2 regions of the Paeniglutamicibacter kerguelensis genome follow, and region 1 is predicted to be linked to the other one. Evidence: riboswitches for the same ligand, from Rfam matches in the RefSeq annotation. Region 1 holds a riboswitch; the other holds the start of a gene.

The links. A riboswitch is a leader RNA that binds a small molecule or an ion and turns the genes downstream of it on or off. The one in region 1 is predicted to bind S-adenosylmethionine.
Region 2: it holds a riboswitch for S-adenosylmethionine, as region 1 does, so the genes downstream of both, JOF47_RS20935 (O-acetylhomoserine aminocarboxypropyltransferase/cysteine synthase family protein) here and JOF47_RS15350 (OsmC family protein) in region 1, are expected to answer to the same signal.

The regions. Positions count from the first base shown of each region.
Region 1 is NZ_JAGIOF010000001.1:3,362,412-3,367,889, reverse strand. It holds gene JOF47_RS15355 (amino acid permease) at 1-1,075, opposite strand, end outside; gene JOF47_RS15350 (OsmC family protein) at 1,667-2,212, opposite strand; SAM riboswitch class IV at 2,252-2,370, opposite strand; gene JOF47_RS15345 (DUF4190 domain-containing protein) at 2,475-2,732, opposite strand; gene JOF47_RS15340 (IS3 family transposase) at 3,121-3,960, opposite strand; gene JOF47_RS21990 (helix-turn-helix domain-containing protein) at 3,972-4,463, opposite strand; gene JOF47_RS15335 (DUF4190 domain-containing protein) at 4,572-4,895, opposite strand; gene JOF47_RS15330 (MarR family winged helix-turn-helix transcriptional regulator) at 5,148-5,478, opposite strand, start outside.
Region 2 is NZ_JAGIOF010000004.1:349,937-355,414, reverse strand. It holds gene JOF47_RS20955 (hypothetical protein) at 1-334, shown strand, start outside; gene JOF47_RS20950 (MFS transporter) at 354-1,688, opposite strand; gene JOF47_RS20945 (ArsR/SmtB family transcription factor) at 1,769-2,392, shown strand; gene JOF47_RS20940 (CoA-binding protein) at 2,449-2,946, opposite strand; gene JOF47_RS20935 (O-acetylhomoserine aminocarboxypropyltransferase/cysteine synthase family protein) at 2,946-4,319, opposite strand; SAM riboswitch class I at 4,491-4,586, opposite strand; gene JOF47_RS20930 (histidine phosphatase family protein) at 4,717-5,268, shown strand; gene JOF47_RS20925 (class I SAM-dependent methyltransferase) at 5,302-5,478, shown strand, end outside.

The DNA of each region.
Region 1 (5,478 bases):
GGCCGAAGGCCTTCGGCGCCTTGCCGTCATGGGCCATTGCGTAAAGCATGCGAGTTGAGGCGTAGAGGCCGGAGTTGCCCGCCGAAAGAATGGCCGTCAGGATCACGGCGTTCATCAGGGCCGCGGCAAAGGCGATGCCCGCGCGCTCAAAGACCAGGGTGAAGGGCGAGGCCGCGATGTCCGCTTCGCCGGAGGCCAGCAGGCTCGGGTCGGTGAACGGAATCAGGCAGCCGATCACGAAGATGGCGCCGATGTAGAAGATCATGATGCGCCAGAACACGGAGCGGATGGCCTTGGGGACTTCCTTCCGCGGGTTCTTGGCCTCGCCCGCCGCAACGCCCACCAGTTCGGTGCCCTGGAAGGAGAACCCGGCGATCATGAAGACGGAAATGATCGATACCCAGCCGCCGTGGAACACGTCCTCGCGGTTCTGCCAGTTGCTCAGGCCCGGGGAACTGTCCCCGAGTATGCCGACGATCATCAGCACGCCGGCCACCAGGAACAGCACGACGGCAACGACCTTGATCAGGGAAAGCCAGAATTCGCTTTCACCGAAGGCCTTGGCCGAGAGTGCATTGACCCCCGTGAGCAGCACCAGGAATGCGCCGGCCCAGATCCATCCGGGGACTCCGGGGAACCAGAAGTCCATGATGATGCCGGCGGCCACGAGTTCGGCGGCCACTGTGATGGCCCAGTTGAACCAGTAGTTCCAGCCGATCGCGAACCCAAAGGACGGGGACACGAACCGGGTTGCATAGGTCTGGAACGAACCGGCGACGGGGATCTTCGCCGACATCTCACCGAGCGACTGCATCAGCAGGAACACCATCAGGCCGACCAGAGCGTAGGCAACGAGTGCTCCGCCGGGTCCTGCCTGTGAGATCGTGCCTCCGGAGGCGACGAACAGGCCGGTGCCGATGGCGCCGCCGATGGCGATCATCTGTAGGTGGCGGCTGCTTAGCCCGCGCTTTAGTTCATTGTCGGGTTTCCCGGTGTCGGTGCCGACCCGGGCCTCGCCCACGGTTCCACGTTGAACCGGCGATTCGTTTTCAATTGTCACGGAAGTTCTGCTCATGGGTGTCATGCAACACCACCGGAGGCAATTGAAGCGACTTTGCTCACAGGGAGGCGGCGCGGTCGAGCCGTTGCGCGAGAGGTGTCTGATTTGTCACACGCCGCGCATTCCCGGAGCGCTCCGGCTGCTTCCGGGGAATTTCGGGGGGGTGGACTATACAGAGAGTCACGCAAAGTTGCCAATCCGAAGGCGTGAGCCACAGATGGTCGAATGGATAACCTGGTTCTCGTTCGCTTCGAGGCACAGTGTTGCTTATGCATTGATGGCTTCCCGGCTGGTGGTCTATCTGGATCAAGACCATGCCACAGTCTTTGATCTGGGCCCGCTAGGCCCGGAAACGTCGGTCGGAGATACCGTCTGATTGCTCCGATTCGACGAAACGACACTGACTATTATGACGGGCGTACGTCACAAAATGAGAATCGGATGGTGCTGGAGCGCCTCGGCGGCGCCTCTGCTCTGGTGGCGCATCGGAAAGCATGTGTTATAAGGGGTGGTGTCCGAACATATGCGGCGCCGGCCGCACATGCGCAAGGAGGGGGCCACCCGCCTGATTGGCGGGTGGCCCCCTCGAGCGGACGCTGCCTACGTCTAGTCGGCGGTGATCAGTTCGACGGTGACCGGCGTGGGGTTCGCGATGATGTCGAAGACCGGGCAATGGTCGTCGACGGCTGCCTGCAGCTCCTCGTAGCGTTCGCGGGTTTCGGGGCCGGACAGTTTCACCTTGAGTCGGACGCCGCCGAAGCCCGGACGGACCGTTTCATCGATTCCGAAGAGCCCGCGCACATCGAGGTCTGCCTCCGCATCGATGTCCAGTGAATCGATCTTGAGCCCCAGCTGGTGTGCGTACAGGCGGTAAACGACCACCTGGCAGGAAATCAACGCTCCAAGCGCGTACTCGGCGGGGCTTGCCGCGGCGTCGTCCCCGGCCAGCCCGACGGGTTCGTCGACCAGGAAGCTGTGCTTGCCGGCGGTGACTTCGGTGGCCACCGAGCCGACAGCGATCCCGTTGGTCTTGAACGTCAACGAGGCGCTCGCGGTGTTTGCCGCGATGCGCTCGCCCCAGGCGTTTCCGGCCGCATTGAGCTTCTGGGCACGCAGGATGTCGGGGGTGGTTTCGAGCAGGGTTTCGGACATGGGAAATAGATCCTTCCGTGGTGGCGCGTGCCAATCACGACGCCATACTTACGCCGATCCGGTTGGACGGCGTCGAATCTTCACCTGGAGCACCCCGCTATGACGAAGGGGGTTGCCGTCCAACCGACCAGGGTCGTGAATGGTTGGAACTCGTGATTCTGTTGACAAGTGTGCCGGGGTCGCTGCGGGGGAGACAAGCAAATGCTTCACGCAGCGTCATGAAACGGGGAGGCTCCCGCATCCAAAACGGTAGCGCCGCCGCTTAGGCCCCGGAGACAAAAATGAAGGGGATGAGCAGCAAAAACGGAATCAATGTCAGGATCCACATGATGGTGCCGACCCAGCCCGTCACCTTGCCGACCGTCGCGGCGGTGTTCAGCTGCTCGGCCTCTTTCGCCTTCTTGATGGCAATGATGCCCAGGACGATACCGACCAGCGGGATCACCAGGGAGAGGATGCCGAGGATCATCGAGGTCTGCGCAAGCTGCTGGCCGCGCATTGGTTCCGGGTACTGTGTCATGTTTCCTCCAACGCGATAGCTGTGGTTGCCGGACTCCACATGGCGGAACATCCGGTCGACTTGAGCCTATCTGAGCCCAACTGCATACGGCGTAAGTTCCCATGTCGGCACCGGTGAAATGACCACAGGTGCACTTGTGGTTCCGAATGCGCCAACCGTGCTTCATGAAGATTCCGATCCTTGTCGGATACTTTGCCCACGGACGGCAAAGCCACGAGCGCCCGGCGGGCGATCACTCGAACCAGCTTCAAACCCGACCAGTGCAGCAATCGGAATCGGGGAAAACCGAAACCGTTCCGGGTGGCGATCGGGAATCAGGCAAGACACAAAAATGGCGGTCCACCCAAGATGAACTGGCCCCCGAAAGTTGGACTCGGTAAGCAAGAGTCTACGCAGCGAGTGCCTGGGCCCGATATTCCATCGGGCTCAGGCACTCGAGCGTTAACGAGATGCGCTCGGTGTTGTACCAGCGGATGTAGTCCTTCAGGTCGGTGGTGAACGCCTCGATGCCGGCGTGCTCGTGGTGGTGGAACATTTCTTCCTTCAGGTGCCCGAAGAAGTTCTCCATCACCGCGTTGTCCAGGCAGTTGCCCTTGCGCGACATGGACTGGGCCATCCCGGCGTCGCTGAGGAGCTTCTGCCAGCTGGAGTGCTGGTACTGGAATCCCTGGTCCGAGTGCACCATCGGGGCCTCGCCGGCGGCCAGGGTCTCGATGGCCCCGATGAGTGATTGGTTGGTGAAGGCGACGGTCGGCGACTCCGAAACCGAGTAGGAAACGATCGAACGGTCAAAGAGGTCCATGACGGGCGAGAGGTAGACCTTGCGGTCCGCGACCTTGAACTCGGTCACGTCGGTCACCCACTTCAGGTTCGGCGCCGCGGTGTCGAACTCGCGCTTGAGCTTGTTCTCGGCGATCTTGCCGACCTGGCCCTTGTAGGAGGAGTAGCGGCGGCGGCTGCGGACCTTGCAGGCCAGATTCTCCTGGCGCATCAGTTTCAGCACGGTCTTGCGGGCCACGTGCCGTCCGTCGCGGGCCAGGGTGGCGTGGATGCGCCGGTGCCCGTAGCGGCCCTTGGCCTCGGTGAAGATCTCGTGGATCCGGGTGCGGAGGTCCGCGTGCCGGTCATGGGTCTTGAGTGCTGCCTGGCGGTGGAAGAACGTGGAACGGGGCAGCCCTGCCGCGGCCAGGAGCAGGGGCAGGGGGTGGGATGCCTTGAGGGCGATCACCGCGCTGATCTTCAGCGCGGTGGGTGGTTCCTCAAGGCCCGCACTTTTTTTAGGTAGGCGTTCTCGGCCTGCAGGCGCTGGTTCTCGCGGCGCAGCTTCTCGAGCTCTGTGAGTTCGGTCGGCTCGGGACTGGATGCCGCCCTCGGTCGGCCCTTGGGCTTGGGGCGCAGTCCGTCCTCGCCCTGTTCCCGGTATATTTTCGCCCAGTTGCGGACCTGGGCCGGGGAATTCAGCTGGTGCTTGAGGGCAAGGTCCATCGCGGTCGCCTCGCCGGAGAGGTACCGGCGGACGAGCTCGAGCTTGAACTCGAAGGAATACACCTGCTTGGTCGGTTTGCCTTCCAACGCTGCCCTACCCCAAATCCTGAAACGTTCCCCGAGCTTCTCAACGGCACCGGCGCTGACTCCAAGTCTTGAGGATACCGCGACATGCCCGAATCCTTCCTCGAAGAGATCGACGGCGGCCAGCCGTTGCTCGGCGGTCAATGAACTATGTGGATACATGAAAAACTCCCCGGAAGTATGGAACTGAATTATTCAGTCCAACTTCCGGGGAGCAGTTCAAGACTTGAATCCTGAACTGGGCCGCCATTTCCATGGTTCTGCGACGGATTACGACTGGGACGCGGCGACGCTCATGACCACGAGGAGCACGATCCAGAGGATGCTCAGGATGCCGAAAATCGTACCGATCCAGCCGGTCACCTTGCCGACGGTTGCCGCGGTGTGCAGCTGTTCGGCCTGCTTGGCCTTTGAAATGGCGATCGGGCCAAGAATGATCCCGACTACGAAGAGCGAAAGAATGCCCAGGATCATCGAGGTCTGGGCAAGCTGGGCGCCGCGCATCTGCTCGGGGCTGTTTTGGATGTACATGGGCGCTCCCTGGTTCGGAGCAGAACCATTGAACTGCGGCTGGTTGTCGGCCGGCTGAGTCATTTTTCCTCCGCGAAAAAGATGATGATGCAAGTGAGTGATCGCTAAGGTGCTTCCTTAGGTGTTGAGCGTACCGGGGTTTGGCCATGAAATGGCGAAAAGCACCGCCGTGCGTTCTAACGAAATGATCACATATGCCAATGGCGACGCGATGAACAAATGGCAAACCACGGAAGCGCCGAGGGCCCTGCCAGCGGGTTGATTCTCGACGGGGGGTGTCTCGTTGGGGTCTGACCGATCGGGTGCCGCCGACGTCTAGCCCTCGTGCTGGTCCGACTCAGAGTCGTTGAGCCGTGCCAGCAAGTCCGCAAAACGCCGGATCTCGGAGGGGTCCCAGTTTGCCAACCTTTCGCGCATCAGGCTCCGGGCCCGTGCCCCGGATGCGTTCCAGGCTTCCCGAGCCGTATCCGTGATGCTGACCAGCATGGCACGCCCATCGCTGGGGTCCGGTTCCCTGGTCACCAAGCCCTGGCTCTGCAGTTGCTTGATGGTCCGGCTCATGGTGGCCTTGTCCACATGCAGCTCCGACGCCAGGACTATTTGCTGCTGTGCCTGTTGCCTGACCAAAATCGACAGCACCCTGTAG
Region 2 (5,478 bases), on a different contig from region 1:
GACCAGCCGTGCCTACAACGATTCGCTAACCGGGTTGGATCTTGCCCGGGTTCCGGCCGCAGTCGAGGCTTTCATCGACCTGTACGGCCAGAGCAAGACGCTGACTTTCAACGCTGATTTTTCCCCGGTGGATTACTTCGAGGAGCACCCCGCCACCGCGATCGCCAGCATCCTGGACTCGCGAGACGCCTTGGAGCTCTTGGACGGCGACCAGGAAGAAGCCCTGGAAGACATCCTGGAATTCACCGAAGCCTGGGCCCAGTTCGATGATAACCAGCAGCCCGACCTCGGGGTCTCCGAAGCCGACGATGACGACGAAATGCCCGAGTGGTAGGCCTGGCCGTTCGCTTCGATTAGCTTGACTGGGATTCCCCCGGATACACGTAAGCCGCTGCGCGCGCTGCCCACCCCTCGGGGCCGGGGAGCGTGCGCAGCGGCTTGTTTGCCAGTGCGATGATCCCCGCCAGCGTGGCGATGGCCGCGCAGAATGCCAGCAGCCCGGTCCAGCCCCAGAGCGGGAAACCGAATCCCGCGATCAGCGGCGCGAGCGGCAGCGCTGCCATGCTCATCAGGGAGGAGGCGCTGGTGGCGCGGCCCAAAAGCTCGGTGGGAACGGCGGCCATGAAATAGCCGCCGATGCCGGCGTTGATTGCCGGTGCCCCAAAAAGTGCAACGGCCAGGACCACGCAAAGTGCCACAACCTGTTCTGTGAACGGCAAGATCCAGAGGGCCGCAATTGCCAGCAGCAGCCCGGCGCAGGTGAGTGCACCGCTGGGAACCCGCTTGATGAGTGCTGGGGCGGCCATGCTGCCCAAGAGCATGCCGGCACCGATCGACGCCGACACCAGGCCGATGGTTGCCGCCGATTCGCCGCGCTGTTGCAGCGCGAAAATGACCGACGTAATGGAGGCGTTGGTTCCAAGGTTGATGATGATGGAAACCAGGAGAACCGCACGCAGGTCCTTCCGCCGCCATAACCACTTAAGGCCTTCGCCGCTCTCCTTGAAGAAGCCGTGCACCCATCCGGTGCGCCCGGCAGGTTCCTGCCGCTTCGTTGCGACTGCGTCTTCTCCCCGGATGTGTGACGGCAGGACCATGAATTTGGCGAACAGCGTTGCTGCTGCGTGAATCATTGCGACGGCTGCCATGGCCACGGTTTGCGAGACCGCGAGCAGGATGCCGCCGAGCGGGCCGCCGGCCAAGGAAACCACGGCGTCGCGGCCCTGGTTTGCGGCAAGAGCCGAACCGAGCTGGGTTTCCGGCAGCAGGTCCTTGAGCGCCGCATCGGACGTCGAGCCGAACAGTCCGTTGCGCACGGACATCAGCAGGTGAAGGGCGAGCAAGCTCCAAAAGGTCAGGTATCCGGTTGCCGCGGCGGCAACCAGGCCGAGCCCGATAACCGTGCCGGCCATGCCGCCGATCATCATGAGCCGTCGGCGGTTGTGCCGGTCTGCCAAGACGCCGCCGGGCAACGTGACGAGCATTCGGCCGAGCATTCCAACTGCGCCGATGATGCCGGCCTGTACCGGGGAATTGGTTGCGATCAAGGCGATGAGGGGGACCGCAAAGGAATGCAAGGCGATTCCGAGGGCCGAGCCGGTGTCTGAACCGAGCCAGAGCAGGTAGTTCCGGTTGCGCCACAGTGCGGGTGCCGGGGTTGCGGCCTTGGCGCTGGTTTTGGTGGTCATGCATCCAAGGCTAGACCCGCAAATTTAGTTGCGCAATAGAATTTGCGCAACTAAATTTGTGGAATCGGTACACTGGTGGCATGGATCCAAAGGAACGGAATTCCACCGAAGAAACAACCATCACCATGACCTCCTCGATGCTTAAGGCCATGGCGAATCCGCTGCGCCGCCGCATTGTCTCGACGCTCTCGGCGATGGACTCCGCACGCGCCACCGATTTGGCCGAACGACTGGATATCCCGGCCAATTCCCTGAGTTTCCACCTCCGGGTGCTGGCCTCGGCAGGGATCGTCGAAGAGGCTCCGGAGCTGGCGCGCGACCGGCGAGATCGAGTCTGGCGAGCGGTGCGGGGGCGATTCAGCGTTGGAAGCCCGGAGGCACCCAGCGCGGCCGATGATGCCCTCGTATTGAAGTCGTATGTGGGGCAGCAGGGCCAGGAGCTGGTGCGCCAACTTCAAGCGGTCTTGGACTGGGGCAATGCGTATGCAACCGGGAGTGAGCCGGATATGCGGGGAGTACTTGACCTTTCAAACCTGATGCTCAATGCCGATGAGGTGAAGGTCCTTGAGAACCGGATCATGGACGTCGTTGGAGAAATCAAGCGGGAAAGCCTGCGAAACTCCGCCGATGGGAGCGACCGCAGGTTGTGGCACCTCACCACCATGATGGCCCGCGAGGATCTTCCGGGGCTTACCGGGGCATAAAAAACCCTCGGGTGTTCACCACAAACGGTGAACACCCGAGGGCAAAGCCAAACGGCCTAGGCCAGAAGCTGGCGCTTGGAGGAAATGACGCCGGTGTTGAATCCGGCCAGGCGCAGGCCGCCGTGGAAGCGGGCGTGCTCGATCTTCACGCAGCGGTCCATGACCACGTCCAGGCCGTTGGCCTCGGCCTTGGCCGCGACTTCCTCGTGCCAGGAACCGAGCTGCAGCCACAGGGTCTTCGCGCCGACGGCGATCGACTCGTCAAGCACACCGGGCAGGTCGTCGTGCTTGCGGAAGACCTCGACCATGTCCGGGGTCTCCGGCAGGTCGGCGAGCGACTTGTAGACGGGCTGGCCCAGGATCTCGTCGAGCACCGGGTTCACGAAATAGACCTTGTACTTGGAGCTCGACAGCAGGTAGGTCGCGACGAAGTAGGAGGCGCGCGAGGGCTTGTTGGAAGCTCCGACGATCGCAATCGACTTCGTGTTCCGCAGGATGTCCAGGCGTTCGGCGGCGTTCGGGCCGACCCAGGTGCGGATATCGGTGGCGGTCATTACTTGGCTCCCGTCGTGGCTGCGGCGCGTGCTGCTTCGATGGAGCATGCGGCCCCGTCGTAGACTTCCTCGGCCGGTGCGTTCAGCACCTGCTGCGAGGCGGTCAAGGCCTGGTCCAGGTCCCAGAGGATGTCTTCGAGGTCCTCGAGTCCCACGGAGAAACGGATCAGGTCCTCCGGTACACCCGCCGCGACCAGCTGGTCAGCGGTGAGCTGCTGGTGGGTGGTGGAGGCCGGGTGCAGCACCAGGGTGCGCACATCGCCGATGTTGGCCAGGTGGCTGGCAAGCTGCAGCGCTTCGATGAAGGCAGTGCCCGCGGCGCGGCCGCCGTTGATGCCGAAGCTGAAGACCGAGCCGACACCCAGCGGCAGCAGTTCCTTGGCGCGCTCGTGGTGCGGGTGGGACGGCAGGCCGGCGTAGTTCACGTAGGAAATGCGCGGGTCGTTTTCCAGCCATTCGGCCACGGCCTTGGCGTTGGAAAGGTGCGAATCCATGCGCTGCGGCAGTGTCTCGACGCCCTGCAGGAGCTGGAACGCGGACTGCGCCGGAAGCGCCGGTCCGATGTCACGCAACTGTTCGCTGCGCAGCTTGGTCAGGAAGCCGTACTCGCCGAAGTTGTCCCACCAGGAGACGTTGCCGTAGGACGCGACGGGTTCGGTCATCGACGGGAACCTGCCGTTGCCCCAGTTGAAGGTGCCGGCTTCCACGACGACGCCGCCGAGGGTGGTGCCGTGCCCGCCGAGGAACTTGGTGGCCGAGTGGATCACGATGTCGGCGCCGTGCTCGATGGGGCGCAGCAGGTACGGGGGAGTCAGCGTGGAGTCCACGACCAGCGGCAGGCCGGCGGCGTGGGCGACCTCGGCCAGGCCCTTGAGGTCGGCGATGTCGCCCGAGGGGTTGGCCACGACCTCGGTGTAGACGGCCTTGGTGTTCTCGCGGATGGCCGCGGCGAATTCGGCCGGATCGGTGGAGTCGACGAACGTCGTCTCGACACCGAAGCGGCGCAGGGTCACGTCGAGCTGGGTGATGGTTCCGCCGTAGAGCTTGGAGGACGCAACAATGTGGTCGCCCGCGCCGGCCAGAGCCGCGAAGGTGATGAACTCGGCTGCCATGCCGGAGCCGGTGGCGACGGCGCCGATGCCGCCCTCGAGCGAGGCGATGCGTTCCTCGAAGGCCGCAACGGTCGGGTTGCCGATGCGCGAGTAGATGTTGCCGTACTTCTGCAGGGCAAAGAGGTTCGCGGCATCGTCGGAGTCCTTGAAGACAAATGACGTGGTCTGGTAGATCGGCACGGCACGGGAACCGTGCTCGGCATCCGGGGTGCCGCCGGCATGCAGTGCGCGCGTGCGGAATCCAAATTGATGTTCGGCCATGAGGGTGGCTGACTCCTTGCGTATGTGGCAACGGCCATCCGGGGTGCGGACGGCCCCCGCCTGTGGGGCTTGGGGTGGTGCTTCTCCCGGGTCAATGCGGCGCTGGGCGCCCCGGGACGGGGCCCGCATGGGGTCCCCTCAGGGGTTCAGCACCGAAGATTGCTTACGCGCTCTCCATCGTTTCTGGCGGTAGCACCTTGTCCACCGGAGTGTGGAAGGTTGCTGCGGCGTCATGGAACCAGATCTCTCGGCCGCTCGGGATGGGGTTTTGCTCCATTGTGGCAAGAAATCGCCCGACAGCCAAAGAATGTGAGCTTAGGTTGCGTATGTTGAGACGAAAATCGAAGAATCTGCACCGCCTCCATGGCCGGGATTTTGCCGGGCTAGGCTTGTGGGCATGAGTGCAACGTTGGTTTTGGTCCGTCACGGGGAAACAGCCTGGAATGCCGAAGGCCGTCTTCAGGGCCAAACGGACATTCCGTTGAACGATGCGGGGCGCGAACAGGCCCATGCTGCCGGCCAGGAATTGGACGGCTCGTGTTGGGATGTCCTTGCGTCGTCGACGCTTGGCCGCGCAGTTGAAACCGCGGAACTCATCGGGCAAAACCTGGGCCTGGCCCTGACCGAAAAAATGGACGGGCTCCGGGAGCGCCACTACGGAAACGCCGAGGGCCGCGTGGTCTACGACCTGCCGCGCGAGGAAATCGACATCTTGCTGCGCTCGGCCGAGCCCGAGGAAGCCGTGGCCGCACGCGGCATCCGGGCACTCTGCGAGCTGCTGGAGCGTCACGAGGGCAAGCGCATCGTCGTGGTGGCCCATGGAACCCTGATCAGGCTGACCCTCGACGCACTGGTTCCGGGACGCAAGACACCCATCATGCGCAACGGGCAGATGCTCGAGGTCGACACCGCCTTGCTGCGGCGCCATGCCGCCGCCCCCACGCACTAGCGCAACCTCCACGCCCGGCCGCACGATGGTGGGATGAGCGAAACCTTCTTTGGGGACCCCGGGTTCTATGCACGCCGGGCCAAGGCCTATGACGCCATGCTTGGTTCCCCGACCTACAACAGGGTCTTCTGGGGGACCCGCCCCGACCAATACGCTGCCTTCGCCGCGCGGGCCCTCGGTGCGGGCGATGGCCCGCTGCTCGAGGTGGCG